Regions from separate parts of the Streptomyces sp. 3214.6 genome, predicted to be linked through region 2. Evidence: riboswitches for the same ligand, from Rfam matches in the RefSeq annotation. Region 2 holds a riboswitch; the other holds the start of a gene.
The links. A riboswitch is a leader RNA that binds a small molecule or an ion and turns the genes downstream of it on or off. The one in region 2 is predicted to bind S-adenosylmethionine.
Positions count from the first base shown of each region.

Region 1: another riboswitch for S-adenosylmethionine. It lies ahead of thrC (threonine synthase); the one in region 2 lies ahead of B5557_RS32815 (aminotransferase class V-fold PLP-dependent enzyme).

Region 1 covers NZ_LT670819.1:5,443,375-5,448,242, reverse strand. The annotation lists gene B5557_RS24670 (MoaD/ThiS family protein) at 1-174, opposite strand, end outside; gene thrC (threonine synthase) at 285-1,580, opposite strand; SAM riboswitch class I at 1,599-1,756, opposite strand; gene B5557_RS24660 (glucosyl-3-phosphoglycerate synthase) at 1,898-2,842, shown strand; gene B5557_RS24655 (alpha,alpha-trehalose-phosphate synthase (UDP-forming)) at 2,926-4,338, shown strand; gene otsB (trehalose-phosphatase) at 4,373-4,868, opposite strand, start outside.
Region 2 covers NZ_LT670819.1:7,253,732-7,258,599, forward strand. The annotation lists gene qcrB (cytochrome bc1 complex cytochrome b subunit) at 1-748, shown strand, start outside; gene trpD (anthranilate phosphoribosyltransferase) at 893-1,957, shown strand; SAM riboswitch class IV at 2,032-2,148, shown strand; gene B5557_RS32815 (aminotransferase class V-fold PLP-dependent enzyme) at 2,294-3,670, shown strand; gene B5557_RS32820 (Lrp/AsnC family transcriptional regulator) at 3,667-3,948, opposite strand; gene B5557_RS32825 (phthiocerol/phthiodiolone dimycocerosyl transferase family protein) at 4,063-4,868, opposite strand, start outside.

The sequences.
Region 1 (4,868 bases), 1.8 Mb from region 2:
GTTGACGAACCGCCGCAGCTTGCCCTGGTCGTCCAGAACCCGAGCGGCGATCCCGGTGTGGTTCTTCTCCAGGTCCGCGATGACCTCGCCGAGGGTCGAGCCCTCGGCCTTCACCTCGGCCGCGCCACCGGTGTAGGTACGCAGGATGGTGGGGATGCGGACGTTGACACTCACGATGAAACCTCCGGTCAGATGACGGGCGTAGGGGCGCGGGGCTGTGTTGGATTTGCGGCTACCGCCGCGTGGGCGCGACCAGCCCCCACCGGCCCGCAGACGACAATGGCTTAGACGAGCCCAGCTTCCCGGAACGACTCCAAGTTCGGGCGAATCGTCGCGGTGAGTCCTGTGCCGGCCACCGCGTCCAACGTCTTGAGGCCGTCGCCGGTGTTCAGGACGACCGTCGTCAGGGTCGGGTCGAGGATGCCGTTCTCGATCAGCTTCCGCGTCACCCCGACGGTCACCCCGCCGGCGGTCTCCGCGAAGATCCCCTCGGTCCGGGCGAGCAGCCGGATCGCGTCGACGATCTGCTCGTCGTCGACGTCCTCCACCGCCCCGCCCGTCCGCCGGGCGATGTCGAGGACGTAGGGACCGTCCGCCGGGTTGCCGATCGCCAGCGACTTGGCGATGGTGTTCGGCTTCTGCGGCCGGACCACGTCGTGCCCCGCCTTGTACGCGACGGACACCGGGCTGCACCCCTCCGCCTGCGCACCGAAGATCTTGTACGGCCTGTCCTCGACGAGGCCGAGCTTGATCAGCTCCTGCAGACCCTTGTCGATCTTCGTGAGCTGGGAACCGGAGGCGATCGGCACGACCAGCTGGTCCGGCAGACGCCACCCGAGCTGCTCGCAGATCTCGTACGCCAGCGTCTTGGAACCCTCGGCGTAGTACGGACGCAGGTTGACGTTGACGAAGCCCCAGCCCTCGCCCGCCGGGTCGCCGATGAGCTCGGAGCAGAAGCGGTTGACGTCGTCGTAGTTGCCCTCGATGCCGACGAGCTCGCCGCCGTAGATCGCGGCCATGACGACCTTGCCCTGCTCCAGGTCGTGCGGGATGAACACGCAGGAGCGGAAGCCGGCGCGGGCGGCGGCCGCACCGACGGCGCCGGCCAGGTTGCCCGTGGAGGAGCAGGACAGGGTCGTGAAGTCGAAGGCGCGGGCGGCCTCGATGGCCTGCGCGACGACGCGGTCCTTGAAGGAGTGCGTCGGGTTGCCGGAGTCGTCCTTGACGAACAGCTTGCCGGCGTCGACGCCCAGCTCACGGGCGAGGTTGTCGGCCTTGACGAGCTTGGTCCAGCCCGGGTTGATGTTCGGCTTGTCCGCCACGTCGGCCGGGACGGGCAGCAGCGGCGCGTAGCGCCAGATGTTCGCGGGTCCCGCCTCGATGCGCTTGCGGAGCTCCTCCGTGTCGTAGGAGGAGAAGTCGTAGGCGATCTCGAGCGGGCCGAAACACTCCTCGCAGGCGAAGACCGGGCCGAGGGGCACGCGGTGACCGCACTCGCGGCAGCTCAGCGCCGTGGCGGGACCGAGGTCTACAGTGGATTCGATGCTGTCCGTGGTGCTTGCAACAGTCTGCGCAGCCATGTGAGGCGAGGCCCTTTCTCCTCATCTTCCTCACGACGCATCTCGTCGTGAGACGGATTTGGCACCTTCCCGAGCCGGGAGCCTCGCGGAACGATCAACAGTGATCGGTAACGAGACCGGCTGGAGGGTTGCCGGGGCTTCATCGGGCCGTATCCCTCTGCCCCTCTGGATGAGCGGTATTCGGTTGTGGACGCCCGTGACCCCCGACATGCGATGGTCACCAGCGTTGTTCAAGACTGTAACCGAAGGCCAGGACAGTTGAGATAGTCGTCCGAACCGCGAGACAACCGCGAGACAACCGTGAGGAGCCGCAGACTGTGCTGGAAGAAGTCGAGCGCTGGCTGAGCACCCGCTCCTGGTCCGTGGCCGATCGCCCGCTGCACCGGATCCTGGCCGCGAAGCGGACCACGAACCAGTCGGTGTCGGTGGTGCTGCCCGCGCTGAACGAGGAGGAGACGGTCGGGGACATCGTCGCCGTCATCCGCCACGATCTCATGCATCAGGTTCCGCTCGTCGACGAGATCGTCGTCGTCGACTCGGGATCGACCGACCGTACGGCCGAGGTCGCGGCGGCGGCAGGCGCGCGGGTCGTGCACCGCGACGCGATCCTGCCCCGCATCCCCGCCGTGCCCGGCAAGGGCGAGGTGCTGTGGCGCTCGCTGCTGGTCACCACCGGGGACATCGTCTGTTTCATCGACGCGGACCTGAGGGAGTTCTCCTCGGACTTCGTCTCGGGGATCGTCGGCCCGCTGCTCACCGACCCGGACGTGGATCTCGTCAAGGGCATGTACGACCGTCCGCTCCGCGGTGCGGCCGGCCAGGGCGGAAGGGTCACCGAGCTGATGGCCCGCCCGCTGCTCAACATGCACTGGCCGCAGCTGGCCGGGTTCGTGCAGCCGCTCGGCGGAGAGTACGCGGCCCGGCGCAGCCTGCTGGAGCAGCTGCCCTTCCCCGTCGGCTACGGCGTGGAGCTGGGCATGCTGGTCGACGCCCTGCACCTGGTGGGGCTCGATGCCCTCGCGCAGGTGGACGTCGGGGTGCGAAAGCACCGCCACCAGGACGGGCAGGCGCTGGGCAGGATGGCGGCGGCGATCTATCGCACCGCGCAGCTGCGGCTGGCCCGCGGGCACATGATCCGCCCGGCCCTCACCCAGTTCGAGCGGAGCGGGGACGGCTTCGAGCCGCGCACGTACTCCGTGGACACCGAGGAACGGCCGCCGATGGCGGAGATCGTCGAGTACGCGACCCGCAAGGTCGCGTAACACTGCGGACGGACCGTATACGGCCCTCGCACTGTGCGCGACCGTACGTTTGAGCGTTTCCCGACCGGGCTAGGTTGAGGCGTATGGCTTCCACGCACGATGCTGCTGCTCGGGGTGCTGAGGTGCTGGTCGCGTCCAACCGCGGTCCGGTCTCCTACGAGGTGCGCGAGGACGGCTCGCTGCACGCGAAACGCGGTGGCGGCGGGCTGGTCTCCGGCCTGTCGGCCATCGGCCCCGACGCGGGCGCCCTCTGGGTGTGCGCGGCGCTCTCCGACGGCGACCGGGAGGCGGTCTCGCGCGGGGTCGGCGAGGAGGGCGTGCGGATGCTGCCCATTCCGGCCGACGTGCACGCCGACGCGTACAACGGCATCGCCAACTCGGTTCTCTGGTTCATCCACCACCTGCTCTACCAGACCCCGCTGGAGCCGGTCTTCGACGCGGAGTTCCGCCGCCAGTGGGCGTCGTACGAGGCCTACAACCGGGCGTTCGCCCAGGCGCTGGCGGAGGAGGCGGCGGACGGGGCGGCCGTCCTCGTCCAGGACTACCACCTGTGCCTGGTCCCCGGGATGCTCCGCGAGCTGCGCCCCGACCTGCGCATCGGTCACTTCTCGCACACCCCGTGGGCGCCGGTCGACTACTTCGGGATGCTGCCCGGGGACATCCGCGAGCAGTTGCTGCGGGGCATGCTCGGCGCGGACCGCCTGGGTTTCCTCACCCGGCGCTGGGCGGACGCGTTCACCGCGTGCTGTACGGAGTTCGCCGGGGAACCGGGGAGGACGCGGATCGGCGTGCACGGTCTCGGCGCGGACGCCGACTTCCTGCGGGAGCGCTCGCACCGGCCGGACGTGGACGAACGCATGGCGGCCCTGCGCGAGGAGATCGGCGAGGGGCGCAGGACGATCGTGCGGGTCGACCGCACCGAGCTGTCCAAGAACATCGTGCGCGGGCTCCTCGCCTACCGGCAGCTGCTCGACGACCACCCCGAGTGGCGCGAGCGGGTCGTCCACGTGGCCTTCGCCTACCCCTCCCGGCAGGATCTCGCCGTCTACCGCGACTACATGGCGGAGGTACGGCGTCTGACGGAGGAGATCAACTCCGGCTACGGCACCGCCGGCTGGACCCCGGTGCTGCTGAACCTCGAGGACGACTTCGCCCGCTCCCTCGCCGCGTACCGGCTGGCCGACGTGGCCCTGGTGAACCCCATCCGGGACGGCATGAACCTGGTCGCCAAGGAGGTCCCGGTCGTCTCCGACCAGGGCTGCGCGCTGGTCCTGTCCCGGGAGGCCGGCGCGTACTGGGAGCTGGGCGAGGACGCGATCGTCGTCAACCCGTACGACATCCTGGAAACCGCCCAGGCCCTGCACGAGGGCCTGACCATGAAGCCGGAGGAACGCGCCGAGCGCACAAAACGCCTGTCGGCAGCGGCAACGGCGCTCCCCCCGGCCAAGTGGTTCCTCGACCAGCTGACCGCGCTACGAGAGCTCCAGCCGACCTGACCCGGCCGGCCGCTCCCCCGTGTCCGGGTGGACGTCAGGTGAGCTGAGCCGCCAGGTTTCGCAGCAGGCCTACGACGCCGGCAGGGCCGTCGACGACGAGGTCTGCGCGGGCTGCCAGTTCGGTGACTTCCGGGGTGCCGCTGCAGACCAGTAGGCCGGGGATGCCGTCGGAGCGGAGTTTCTCGATGGCGGCGAAGGCCGGGAGGTCGCCGAGGTCGTCGCCGGCGTAGAGGACCGACTGCGCGCCGGTCTCTCGGACGTGTTCCAGCAGGGCCACGCCCTTGTCCATGCCGGGCGGGCGCAGTTCCAGGACCATGCGGCCGGGCTCGACGATCAGGCCGTGCCGGGTGGCGAGGTCGGTGAGGGGGGCGCGCAGGGCGTCGAAGGCGGCCTGGGGGTCGTCGGCGCGGCGGGTGTGGACGGCGACGGCCCGGCCGCCCTTCTCCTCGACCCAGACGCCCGGCCGGTCGCCGGCCGCCGCCAGGACCTGCGGGAGTTCGGCGCGGACGGCGGCCACGCCGGGGTGCGGG
Region 2 (4,868 bases):
CTACCGTCCGGACCAGGTGTCGACCGGCGCCCAGCCCGACTGGTACATGGGCTTCGCCGAGGGTCTGATCCGCTTCATGCCGGGCTGGGAGATCAACCTCTGGGGTCACACGCTCGTCCTGGGCGTGTTCATCCCGCTGGTCATCTTCGGTGTGGTCCTCGCCGCGATGGCGGCCTACCCGTTCATCGAGTCCTGGATCACCGGCGACAAGCGCGAGCACCACATCCTGGACCGCCCGCGCAACGCGCCGACCCGTACGGCGCTGGGCGTCGCCTGGGTCACGATGTACATGATCACGCTGGTCGGCGGTGGCAACGACCTGTGGGCCACCCACTTCCACCTGTCGATCAACTCGATCACCTGGTTCGTCCGGATCTTCTTCTTCGTCGGACCGGTCATCGCGTACATCCTCACCAAGCGGATCTGCCTCGGCCTGCAGCGTCGCGATCACGACAAGGTGCTGCACGGTCGCGAGACCGGCACCATCAAGCGGCTGCCGCACGGTGAGTTCATCGAGATCCACGAGCCGCTCAGCCAGGAGCAGCTGCACACCCTCACCGCGCACGAGCAGTACGCGCCGGCCGCGATCGGCGCGACCGTCGACGAGAACGGCGTCGAGCGCAAGGTGAAGGGCTCGGAGAAGCTCCGCGCCAAGATCAGCAACGCGTACTTCGGCGAGGACCAGCAGATCCCGAAGCCCACTGTCGAGGAGTACAAGGAGATCACGAGCGGCCACGGCCACCACTGATCCCAGGCGTCGCCACGCCGCCCCAAAGGGCCCCGTCCGGTCTTCGGACGGGGCCCTTTGCCGTGCCCACGGGCTGGATAGGGTGGGGTTCACACGGGTCCGGACGACCCACGACGACGGACGACGACACGCACAGGAGCGGCTATGAGCGCTGTGACCCCCGCTGGAGGCGACACCGCGGCGGACCGTTCCTGGCCCGGGCTGCTGAACGGCCTGCTGGACGGCCGTGACCTCAGCGCCGACGACACCGCCTGGGCGATGGACCTGATCATGCGCGGCGAGGCGACCGACGCGCAGATCGCGGGCTTCGCGGTGGCCCTCAGGGCCAAGGGCGAGACGGTCGAGGAGATCACCGGTCTGGTCCGGACGATGTACGAGCACGCCAATGTGATCGAGGTGCCCGGCCGGACCGTGGACATCGTCGGCACGGGCGGTGACGGCGCCAAGACGGTCAACATCTCCACGATGTCGTCGATCGTCATCGCCGGCACCGGCGCGAAGGTCGTCAAGCACGGCAACCGGGCCGCGTCCTCCGCGTCCGGCGCCTCGGACGTGCTGGAGAAGCTGGGCGTCAATCTGGAGCTGACGCCGAAGCGGGTGGCGGAGGTCGCCGAGGAAGCCGGCATCACCTTCTGCTTCGCCATCAAGTTCCATCCGGCGCTGCGTCATGTGGCCGCCGCGCGCGGCCAGTTGGGCATTCGCACCACCTTCAACGCGCTCGGTCCGCTGACCAACCCGGCCAAGGTGAAGGCCCAGGCGGTGGGCGTCGCCGACCCGCGCCTGGCACCGCTCATCGCTGGTGTCCTGGCCGAGCGCGGCAACTCCTCTCTCGTCTTCCGCGGCGACGACGGCTTCGACGAGTTGACGACCACCTCCACCTCCCGGGTGTGGATCGTCCGCGACGGCAAGGTCACCGAGGAGTCGTTCGACCCCCGGGACGTCGGCATCGAGCTGGTGCCGGTGGAGGCATTGCGGGGCGCCGACCCGTCGTACAACGCGGAGGTGGCGCTGCGTCTGCTGGACGGCGAGACGGGCCCGGTCCGTGACGCCGTGCTCCTGAACTCGGCGGCGGCCCTTGTGGCCCTCGACCCGGGGGCCGGGACGCTGGCCGAGCAGCTCCGGGCCGGTATGGCGAAGGCCGCCGAGTCGATCGACTCCGGGTCGGCCAAGCGGGCGCTGGAGCGCTGGGTGGCGGCCAGCAACAAGTAGCCGACAGCGGCCGCGGTCCCGTAATCCGGACACGAGTTGCGGGACCGCGATCACTTCACGTACGTTCCTTGGCAGGTCATGAGTGACAGTCATGAGGCCCCGGCCGACTGTCCGGCAACCCTCCGTCCGTGGCGGGGTGCCCCGGGTGAAGACCAGGCCGTAGGCAGCGAGGTCTACGGCAAGCGCGGGCCCCTCTCGAAACCAGGGGTCCTGGTCGTTCGAGGGAGTCTTCCGTGAGCAAGCGAATGCGATAGGGCTGCCGAGCCCCGCCTCCGCGCACCCTTCTTCCCATCTCCGCGTGCGTCTCTTCCGCATGCCCCCTCACGGGAGTTCCCCATGTCTGTCTCCACCGCTGCCGCCCTTCAGGCCATTTGTGCCCCGCTGCCCGTTCTGGGCCGGGATGTCACCGTCCCGCTCGTCACCGGCGGCGAGGTCACCTACGCGGCGCTCGACTACGCGGCCAGCGCCCCCGCCCTCCAGCGCGTCTGGGACGACGTGGCGGCCTACGCCCCCTACTACGGCAGCGTCCACCGCGGCGCCGGCTACCTCTCCCAGCTCTCCACCGACCTCTTCGAGAACGCCCGCAGGACGGTCGCCGAGTTCCTCGACTGCCGCGCCGACGACCAGCTGATCTTCACCCGGTCGACGACGGACTCCCTCAACCTGCTGGCGCAGGCGCTCCCGGCCGACTGCCAGGTCTTCGTCTTCGAGACCGAGCACCACGCCTCGCTGCTGCCCTGGCAGGACGCCCGGGTCACCTACCTGGACGCCCCCCGCACCCCCCGCCAGGCCGTCGAGACCCTGGAGCGCGCCCTCGCCGACCGCACCGTGTCCATTGAAGGGGGGCACGGTCCGGCCCTGGTGTGCGTCACCGGCGCCTCGAACGTCACCGGCGAGCTGTGGCCCGTCCGTGAGCTCGCGGCGACGGCCCACGCCCATGGCGCCCGCATCGTCCTGGACGCCGCCCAGCTGGCCCCGCACCACCCGGTGTCGGTGCAGGACCTCGACGTCGACTGGGTCGCCTTCTCCGGCCACAAGCTGTACGCGCCCTTCGGCTCCGGCGTCCTCGCCGGCCGTGCCGACTGGCTCCTCGCGGCCGACCCGTACCTCGCCGGCGGCGGCGCCAGCCGCAAGGTCACCCGGCGCGAGGACGGGGGAGTGGACGTGCAGTGGCACGAGAGCGCCGCCCGCCACGAGGCCGGCTCCCCGAACGTGATCGGCGCCTACGCCATCGCCTCGGCCTGCACGGCGCTGACGGAGGCCGGCTTCGACACGCTGGTGGCCCGCGAGCAGTACCTCATCGAGAAGGTGCGGACGGGGCTGGCCGAGGTGCCGGAGGTCCGGATCCTCTCCCTCTTCGGCGACGACGCCCCGCGGGTCGGCGTGATCTCCTTCGTCGTCGAGGGCTGGAACAGCTCCCACTTCGCCGCCGCCCTCTCCGCCGAGTACGGCATCGGCGTCCGCGACGGCCTCTTCTGCGCCCACCCGCTGCTCCGCACCCTGCTGGGCAGCGACCCGCAGAGCCAGGGCGAGTGCGGCGCCCCCGAGGCGGCCCCCGGCGAGAAGTCCCTCAACGCGATCCGGGTGAGCTTCGGCGCCGGCACCCCCGACGAGCACGTGGAGCGGTTCGTCGACGCGGTGCGGGAGCTGGTGGCCGACGGCGCACGGTGGCAGTACCGCACGCAGGACGGCCGCTGCGTCCCGGCCGTCTAGGAGTCCAGGCCGATCGCGAACGCCGCCTCCAGGTCGTGCTGCGAGTAGGTGCGGAAGGCGACGTGCGTGTCCGTCGCCTCCACTCCGGGGATCTTGCTGATGCTGCCCGGGATGACGTCCGCCAGGTCCTCGTGCTGCTTCACCCGCACCATGGCGATCAGGTCGTAGGTCCCGGTGACGGAGAAGACCTCGCTCACGGAATCCAGCGAGGCGATCCGCTCGGCGATCTCGGGGATCCGGTCCACGCTGGTCTTGATGAGGACGATCGCGGTGATCACGGCTGGTTCTCTCCCTAGGGGGGCCGGAGCTGGGCGGGCTTCACTCTATGACGTGAGGGGTGGCTCACCAAAGGGAGAGTCGTGGGCCCGGCCGACGTCAGCGGGCCGGATCCGTCAGCGGGCCAGATCCGTCAGCGATCCGCGCAGCGTTTCGCGCAGTCGCCGCATCTGCTCGGGGGCGTAGGTCCAGCTGTCGTACTCGTTCTGCACGAGCAACCGGCCGCCGAAGCTGGCGACGCCGATCTTGGGAGGCATGCCCGGCGCGTTGGCCGTTCCGCCGAAGCGGAGCAGCTCCACGTCCTCGGGGACGGGGTGCGCGGGGATCCGGCCGACGTTGGAGATCCCGTAGCTGACGACCGGGACGGGCACCGCGACGCCCCGGGCGCCGGCCCTGAGCGCGGCCAGCAGGAAGCGCTCGGGGTCGCGCCGGGCCAGCGCGCCGGCGACCTGGTCGGAGACCTCCCGGCCCACGCTCTCCGGCCGGTCGTCGTGGCCGACGGCCAGCGTGGTCTGCAGGCCGGTGATGCAGTTGAGCACGGTGCTCAGGGGCAGCTCGGGCGTCAGCCGGGTGCGCAGGTCCACACCGTGACCGCAGGTCATCGTCAACGGGCCCTGCTCGGGCGCGAGTTGTGCGCGGACGGCGGTCAGGACCAGCCCCGTGACGAGGCTGTTGACGGTCACCTGGCGGGTCCGGGCGGCGGCCACCACGGCGTCGGTGGTCTGCACGCCGAACTCCAGCCGGTCGACCACGAAGCGGCGCGTCGCGGCCGGCCGGTCGGGGCGCCCCACACCCTCGGTGGGCAGGACCGCGGGCTTGGTCTCGGCCGCCGCGCCCTGCGCGATCGCGTCGACCACGGCGTCGACCTCCGCGTCCGGCAGGGCGCCCGCCAGCCGGGTGTCGATCGCCTCGGGCAGTTCCT